Linked DNA regions of Undibacterium sp. KW1. Each later gene encodes a partner of the first gene's protein in a complex. Links are inferred from orthologs where the notes say so. Each region holds a gene or a part of one and is shown on either strand. Other genes may lie near its edges.

Region 1 (4,273 bases):
CTTATGCAGATATTCATCAACATAAGCATCATCCGGGCTGACGACGACATAGGTGTGCTGTATTTTGGAAAACTTGAGGAAGGCATCGACAGTGTGCTGCAAAACTGATTTACTACCTATACGCATATATTGCTTAGGTGTAGTTGCCCCCATACGCGAACCCACGCCCGCAGCAGGAATCAGCGCAACATAGCGAGGCGTATTTGCCACCTTTTCAGCGTCAAAATGATGTTCTTGCAATTGTTTTTCCATGAATATCACAAGCTCTTGAGGTTGCCCCGATAAGAAAGAGCCCCTTCGTTTATAATTAGGCGCTCATTTTAACCGCGTATCTTGTTCCGTAAGCAGCTTTTACGGCATCCCACATGTATAGCCGCAATGTCATTTGATTTCAGCAAATCCTTAGCAAAACCCGGCCATAAACTGGCACTCCCCAATTTGCATGGTTCTTCCGATGCTTATGCCCTGGCGCAAGCAGCGACGGCGCTCAAGGCTGACAAGCGCATGCTGACCATCTTTGTCGCCAACCCGGGAGATGCCCAGCGTCTGCTGGATGAAATCCCCTGGTTTAATGCAGAACTGCGCTGCCATTTGTTGCCAGACTGGGAAACCCTGCCTTACGACGCCTTTTCACCGCACCAAGACCTGGTGTCTGAACGCCTGGCCAGCTTGCATGAAATCCAGAATGGCAATTGCGATGTCTTGCTGGCACCGGCAACTACGGCTTTGCTACGCATGGCGCCGCCCTCTTTCCTCGCAGCCTACACCTTCTTTTTTAAAAAAGGTGACCGTCTTGACGAGGCGAAGCTAAAAACCCAGCTGACACTGGCAGGTTATAGTCATGTCAACCAGGTTATGTCTCCAGGCGAATATTCTGTGCGCGGTGGTTTGATAGACTTGTTCCCCATGGGTTCGGCCCTGCCTTATCGTCTGGACCTGTTTGGCGACACCATAGAAACCATACGCACCTTTGATGCTGATACCCAGCGTTCGCTCTACCCTGTGCCAGAAGTACGGTTGCTGCCAGGGCGTGAATTCCCTATGGATGAACCAGCCCGTGCGGCCTTCCGTAGCCGCTGGCGCGAAACTTTTGAGGGTGATCCTTCGCGTTCCAGCATCTATAAAGACATAGGCAATGGCATACCCTCAGCCGGTATAGAATATTATCTGCCGCTGTTCTTTGAACAAACCGCTACCCTGTTTGATTATCTGCCAGAAGGACCGCATTTTGCCTTGATAGGCGATATCGATGATGCTATCCGACGCTTTTGGAACGATACAAGATCACGCTATCAGTTTTTAAAGTCTGACCGCGAACGCCCGGTGCTGGCGCCAGAAACCGTATTTTTACGCGACGAAGACTTCTTTGCGGCGATGAAACCGCTCGCGCGCTGGACTATTGCGGCTACAGATAAAGCCGCTGCTGCCTCAGAAATATCGAGTTTCCTACCAGATATTGCCGTCAATCGCCGCGCTGATGACCCGCTGACGAACTTGCGCTCCTTCTTGCTGCAAACAGATAAACGCGTCATGATTTGCGCCGAAACGCTGGGCCGGCGCGAAACCCTGCAGCAATATTTCACTGAATACGATATCCGCCTGAGCCTGTGCGAAGGTTATACCGACTTTGCCACGGCAGAGGCCAAGCTGATGCTGGGGGTTGCGCCTCTGCACGCTGGCTTTGTGCTGGCAGATGGACTAGCCTTCATTACCGAAGCCGAGCTTTATGCCGGTAGTGGCAAGCGCATAGGCCGTAAAAAACAGGAAGCTGTTACGCAGGTCGAGCACATGGTGCGCGATCTGTCAGAGCTCAAAATTGGTGATCCCGTCGTGCACAGCAACCATGGCATAGGCCGCTACATGGGCCTGATCAGCATGGATCTGGGCGAAGGTGAAACCGAATTTCTACATCTGGAATATGCCAAAGATACCAAGCTGTATGTACCGGTATCGCAATTGCATGTTATTTCACGTTACTCCGGTGCTTCGCCAGATGATGCACCTTTGCACAGCCTGGGTTCAGGCCAATGGGAAAAAGCCAAGAAAAAAGCCGCGCAACAAATTCGCGATACTGCCGCCGAGCTGTTGAACCTGTATGCCCGTCGCGCCGCGCGCCAGGGTCATGCCTTTGAATATTCTGCGCGTGACTACGAAGCCTTTGCAGACAGCTTTGGCTTTGATGAAACGCCAGACCAGGCCGCCGCCATCACCGCCGTGATTGGAGACATGACCTCAGGCAAGCCCATGGACAGGCTGATTTGCGGCGACGTTGGCTTTGGCAAGACAGAGGTCGCCCTGCGTGCCGCCTTTGTAGCAGTCATGGGTGGCAAGCAAGTTGCCATCCTGGCGCCCACCACCCTGCTGGCAGAGCAACATGCCCAGACTTTTGCTGACCGCTTTGCCGCCTGGCCGGTGAAGATTGCTGAACTATCACGCTTCCGTTCTGGCAAGGAAATCAGCACCGCCATGAAAGGCATGGGCGACGGCACTGTTGATATCGTCATAGGCACGCATAAATTACTGTCTGATGACGTCAAATTCTCGCGCCTTGGCCTGGTGATTATTGATGAAGAACACCGCTTTGGTGTACGCCAGAAAGAAGCCTTGAAGGCCTTGCGTGCAGAGGTCGATGTATTGACGCTGACAGCAACACCGATACCACGTACCCTGGGCATGGCACTGGAAGGCTTGCGTGACTTTTCTGTCATCGCGACTGCACCGCAAAAGCGTTTGGCAATCAAGACATTTGTACGCGGCGAAGATGATTCTGTCATCCGCGAAGCCTGCTTGCGTGAACTGAAGCGTGGTGGTCAGGTGTATTTCCTGCACAATGAAGTGGAAACTATTGAAAACCGCAAGGCCATGCTGGAAGCCCTGCTGCCAGAGGCACGTGTCGTCGTGGCACATGGCCAAATGCATGAGCGTGACCTGGAAAAAGTCATGCGTGACTTTGTGGCCCAACGCCATAATATTTTGCTGTGTACCACGATTATCGAAACCGGCATCGACGTACCAACCGCCAATACCATCATCATGCACAGAGCCGATAAATTTGGCCTGGCACAGTTACATCAATTGCGTGGCCGCGTCGGTCGCTCGCATCACCAGGCCTATGCCTACTTGCTGGTGCATGATGTACAAAGCCTGACCAAGCAGGCAAATCGTCGTCTGGAAGCTATCCAGCAGATGGAAGAACTGGGTAGCGGCTTTTACCTGGCCATGCATGACCTGGAAATTCGCGGTGCTGGTGAAGTGCTGGGTGATAACCAGTCTGGCGAAATGCATGAGATAGGCTTCCAGATGTATTCCGACATGCTCAGTGAAGCAGTACGCTCACTGAAGAATGGCAAAGAACCCGATCTGGCTGCACCATTGTCGACGACGACAGAAATCAACCTGCACATCCCTGCTCTGCTGCCAAATGAATTCTGTGGTGACGTGCATGAGCGCCTGTCCATCTACAAGCGCCTGGCGAATTGCAGTAGCGCCAATGGCATAGATGACATGCAGGAAGAAATGATAGACCGCTTTGGCAAACTGCCAGAACCTGTAAAATCGCTGCTGGAAACACACAGACTGCGCGTTGCCGCCAAGCCGCTGGGCATCATCAAGATTGATGCGCATAGCGAAGCTGCGACCCTGCAGTTTGAACCCAAACCGCCAATAGATGGCATGCGCATCATAGAACTGGTGCAAAAAAACAAAAACATCAAGCTCAATGGTCAGGACAAACTGCGCATCACTGCCGCCATGCCCGACCTCGCCAGCCGCGTAGCCCAGATCAAGGCCACCATCAAGGCACTGCACTAATTAGTTAAATAAAATAAGTGAATAAAATAAGTGAATAAAAAGAGACTACTATGCATTTGACCATACAAGGCTTGAACAACACGCTCAGCAATAACACCGCACTCATCAAGGATATCGTCAGCCAGACCAGGACAAAACTGGTGCAATTGAATGCCCAGGCAGTGCGTCTTGATGATGCAGAATATGATGAACATATCTTGAGTGCGATACGTGAAAGCTGCTTTGCTGCTCAACTGGATATCACGGCTCTGGATCAGCAACTTGCCATGGCAGATTTCAAGCTGGTCGCCATGGACATGGATTCAACCCTGATCACCATAGAGTGCATCGATGAAATCGCCGACATGCAGGGTTTAAAACCGCAAGTGGCAGAAATCACCGAAGCTGCCATGCGTGGCGAGCTGGAATTCCAGGAAAGTCTGATTCGTCGCGTCGCCCTGCTAAAAGGCCTGGACGCCAGCGC
Region 2 (3,856 bases), 2.9 Mb from region 1 along the record:
CTATGCCTACCAGTGACAGAACACCCGTCATGGCAAAGATGCCACTCATGCCTATGCTTTGATACAACAACGGTGCGGCCACCAGTGAAAATGCAAAGGTCAGACCGATGGAGCCGCCTACCATGGCCATGGCCTTGGTGCGGTGTTCTTCTCTGGTGGTATCGGCGATCAGGGCAGTAATGGCGGCGGAGATTGCGCCTGCACCCTGTATGCCACGGCCGATGATGACACCAACCACTGTGGTTGCGTATGCTGCAACAAAAGCGCCAATCGCGAACAGCAACAGGCCGATGACGATGATACGCTTGCGGCCAAATTTGTCTGACGCTATCCCGAATGGGATTTGCCCGAAGGCCTGGCTCAGGCCATACATGCCCATGGCCAGGCCAACCAGGCTGGCATTATCACCATCAGGCAAGGTCTTGGCATGAATTGCAAATACCGGCAGGATGAGGAACAGACCCAGCATGCGCAAGGCAAAGATGGAAGCGAGGGAGGCACTGGAGCTGATTTCCTCGCGGCTCATGCTGGCAGGCTGTTGCTCACTCAGGGCGGATGCGTCGGAAGATGTTGCAATAGTCATATTCAAAAAAGCTCGTCCAGTGTGTTTAGTTTGCGCAAAGCAAAGGCGAGCCCGCAGTGATTTTCAAAACCCGTTATAGTATCAGGTTGCACGCCTACTTCCTCCAATTCGGCCCAAATTCAGCACAGAGATTATGACGACACGCACAAAAGCAGCAAAAGCGCCCAAACCGGCAGAAATCGACTTTGATGCCAGTGATGTTCAATTGGCACAAAAACGCGAATTGATACGTGTACGCGGCGCACGTACCCACAACCTGAAAAATATCAGCATAGACTTGCCGCGCAATAAACTGGTGGTAATCACCGGCCTGTCTGGTTCGGGCAAATCTTCACTGGCTTTTGATACCCTGTATGCAGAAGGCCAGCGCCGCTATGTAGAGTCTCTGTCAGCCTATGCGCGCCAGTTTTTGCAGTTGATGGAAAAACCGGATGTGGATCTGATCGAGGGTTTGTCACCGGCCATCTCCATAGAACAAAAAGCCACTTCGCATAATCCGCGCTCCACCGTTGGCACGGTCACCGAGATCCATGATTACCTGCGTCTGCTGTATGCACGCGTGGGTACGCCATATTGCCCGGATCATCCTGAGAACCCGCTGGCTGCACAATCAGTGTCGCAAATGGTGGATGCCGTGCTGGCCATGCCTGACGATACCAAGCTCATGATACTCGCGCCTGTGGTTGCCAACCGCAAGGGCGAGCACATGGATTTGTTTGAACAGATGCAGGCACAGGGCTTTATACGCTTCCGTGTACAGAGCGGCACGCATGAGGCGAAGATTTATGAAGTCGATAATCTGCCCAAGCTGAAGAAGACTGAGAAACATACGATAGATGTGGTCATCGACCGCGTCAAGGTAAAAGCGGACATCAAACAGCGTCTGGCCGAATCATTTGAAACCTGTTTGCGTCTGGCAAATGGCCGCGCCCTGATTGTGGATATGGATAGCAATCATGAGCAATTATTCTCGAACAAATTTGCCTGCCCTATTTGCGGTTATTCATTGCAAGAACTGGAACCGCGCCTGTTCTCTTTCAATAACCCCATGGGGGCCTGCCCTGAGTGTGATGGTTTGGGGCATATAGAATTCTTTGATCCCAAGCGCATCGTCGCCTTTCCTAACTTGTCACTGGCAAGTGGTGCGGTCAAGGGTTGGGACAGGCGCAACCAATTCTATTTCCAGATGCTGTCCAACCTGGCGGCATTCTATGAGTTTGATATCGATACGCCTTACGAGCAATTGCCAGAGTCAGCGCAGCAAATCATTTTGTATGGTTCAGGCAAACAGCAGATACCGTTTACCTATATCAATGAAAAAGGTCGTACCGTCATCAAGGAACACAGCTTTGAAGGCGTGGTGACGAACCTGCAACGCCGTTATCGCGAAACTGATTCCATGGCCGTCAAGGAAGAGCTGGCCAAGTTCATCAATGAAAAGCAATGCCCGTCTTGCGATGGCGCACGCCTGCGCATAGAAGCGCGTTATGTCAAGGTGGGTACAGGCAAGCAAGAGAAGGCGATTTACGATATCAGCGCCATGCCGCTGCGTGAAACCCTGCATTTCTTTGAGCACCTGAAATTGACCGGTTCCAAGCGCGATATCGCTGACCGCATCATCAAGGAAATCACGGCACGCCTGACTTTCCTGAATAATGTCGGTCTCGATTATCTGTCGCTGGAACGCAGTGCCGACACCCTCTCTGGTGGCGAAGCACAGCGCATACGCCTGGCATCGCAAATTGGTTCTGGCCTGACTGGCGTCATGTATGTGCTGGATGAGCCATCTATTGGCTTGCATCAGCGCGACAATGACAGGCTTATCGATACGCTCAAGCACCTACGCGATATCGGCAATAGCGTGCTGGTGGTTGAGCATGACGAAGATGCGATACGCTGCGCCGACTTTGTGGTCGATATGGGTCTGGGTGCGGGCGTGCATGGCGGTGAAATTATCGCCCAGGGTACGCTGGCAGATATCATGGGCAACAAGCGTTCGCTGACTGCGCAATACCTCAGTGGCGCGCTGGAAATAGCTGTGCCTAAAAAGCGTACCAAGGCTGATCCGGCCAAGCAATTGCTGATTGCTGGCGCGCGTGGCAATAACCTGAAAAAAGTCTCGATGAAATTGCCGGTGGGCTTGCTGACTTGCGTGACCGGTGTTTCTGGTTCAGGCAAATCGACGCTGGTGAATGACACGCTGTACCACGTCGCTGCGCGTCACCTGTATGGTTCACAAACAGAACCGGCAACATTTGACCACGTCAGTGGCCTTGAGCATTTTGATAAAGTCATTTCTGTCGATCAGGCACCTATCGGTCGTACCCCACGTTCCAACCCTGCCACTTATACTGGCTTGTTCACACCTATACGTGACCTGTTCGCCACCGTGCCAACAGCCAAAGAACGTGGCTATAGCGCAGGCCGTTTCTCCTTCAACGTCAAAGGTGGTCGTTGTGAAGCCTGCCAGGGTGATGGCGTGATCAAGGTCGAGATGCATTTCTTGCCTGACGTGTATGTACCTTGCGATGTCTGCCACGGCAAGCGCTATAACCGCGAAACCCTGGAAGTGCATTACAAGGGCAAGAACATCAATGAAGTGCTGGGCATGACGGTGGAAGATGCGCATGAATTCTTCAAGGTTGTGCCTATCATTGCACGCAAATTGCAAACCCTGCTGGATGTAGGGCTGGGTTATATACGCCTGGGGCAAAGTGCCACGACCCTGTCGGGTGGTGAAGCGCAACGCGTCAAGCTGTCGCTGGAATTGTCCAAACGTGATACTGGCCGCACCCTGTACATCCTGGATGAACCGACCACAGGCTTGCACTTCCATGATATCGCCTTGCTGTTGAAGGTCATACACAGGTTGCGTGACCAGGGTAATACCGTCGTTATCATCGAGCATAATCTGGATGTCATCAAAACTGCTGACTGGCTGATTGACCTTGGCCCTGAAGGCGGCGCTGGCGGTGGCAAGATCATAGCGACCGGTACACCGGAAGAAGTGGCGGATAATCCTGAGAGTGTGACTGGCAAGTATTTGCTGCCACTGTTGAAGAAATCAAAATAAGGTAATGCCTTGATGTGAGGCGCTGTTCCTGCAAAGGAAACAGCGCCTTTTTTATTGATGTTGCGTTGTGATGTTGCGTTGGGTGGTGTGCATTTTCATGAGCGTACTTTAGGCTTGGTTATAATAGGCTTCAATCCGCAGCACATCAGTTCTGCAATAACTACAAGATACTGCTTAGCAATGACAATACGCCTGATCGT

What was found.
Region 2: the proteins of mfd (region 1) and uvrA are in contact, whole or in part, in a crystal structure (PDB 4DFC), measured with the Escherichia coli proteins. The link is inferred for Undibacterium sp. KW1 from one-to-one orthologs.

Annotation. Positions count from the first base shown.
Region 1 is NZ_AP018439.1:2,693,750-2,698,022, reverse strand. What follows is about bases 57-4,010. They hold mfd (transcription-repair coupling factor), read left to right. Parts: upstream 57-378; coding sequence 379-3,810; downstream 3,811-4,010. Other genes in these bases: serB (phosphoserine phosphatase SerB), read left to right, coding at 3,861-4,010; ispD (2-C-methyl-D-erythritol 4-phosphate cytidylyltransferase), read right to left, coding at 57-252. Also shown: more of ispD, read right to left, coding at 1-56; more of serB, read left to right, coding at 4,011-4,273. UniProt on the Escherichia coli protein: Couples transcription and DNA repair by recognizing RNA polymerase (RNAP) stalled at DNA lesions. Mediates ATP-dependent release of RNAP and its truncated transcript from the DNA, and recruitment of nucleotide excision repair machinery to the damaged site.
Region 2 is NZ_AP018439.1:5,547,044-5,550,899, forward strand. Bases 320-3,856 are described here. They hold uvrA (excinuclease ABC subunit UvrA), read left to right. Parts: upstream 320-716; coding sequence 717-3,656; downstream 3,657-3,856. Other genes in these bases: UNDKW_RS24920 (MFS transporter), read right to left, coding at 320-526; pth (aminoacyl-tRNA hydrolase), read left to right, coding at 3,837-3,856. Also shown: more of UNDKW_RS24920, read right to left, coding at 1-319. UniProt on the Escherichia coli protein: The UvrABC repair system catalyzes the recognition and processing of DNA lesions. UvrA is an ATPase and a DNA-binding protein. A damage recognition complex composed of 2 UvrA and 2 UvrB subunits scans DNA for abnormalities.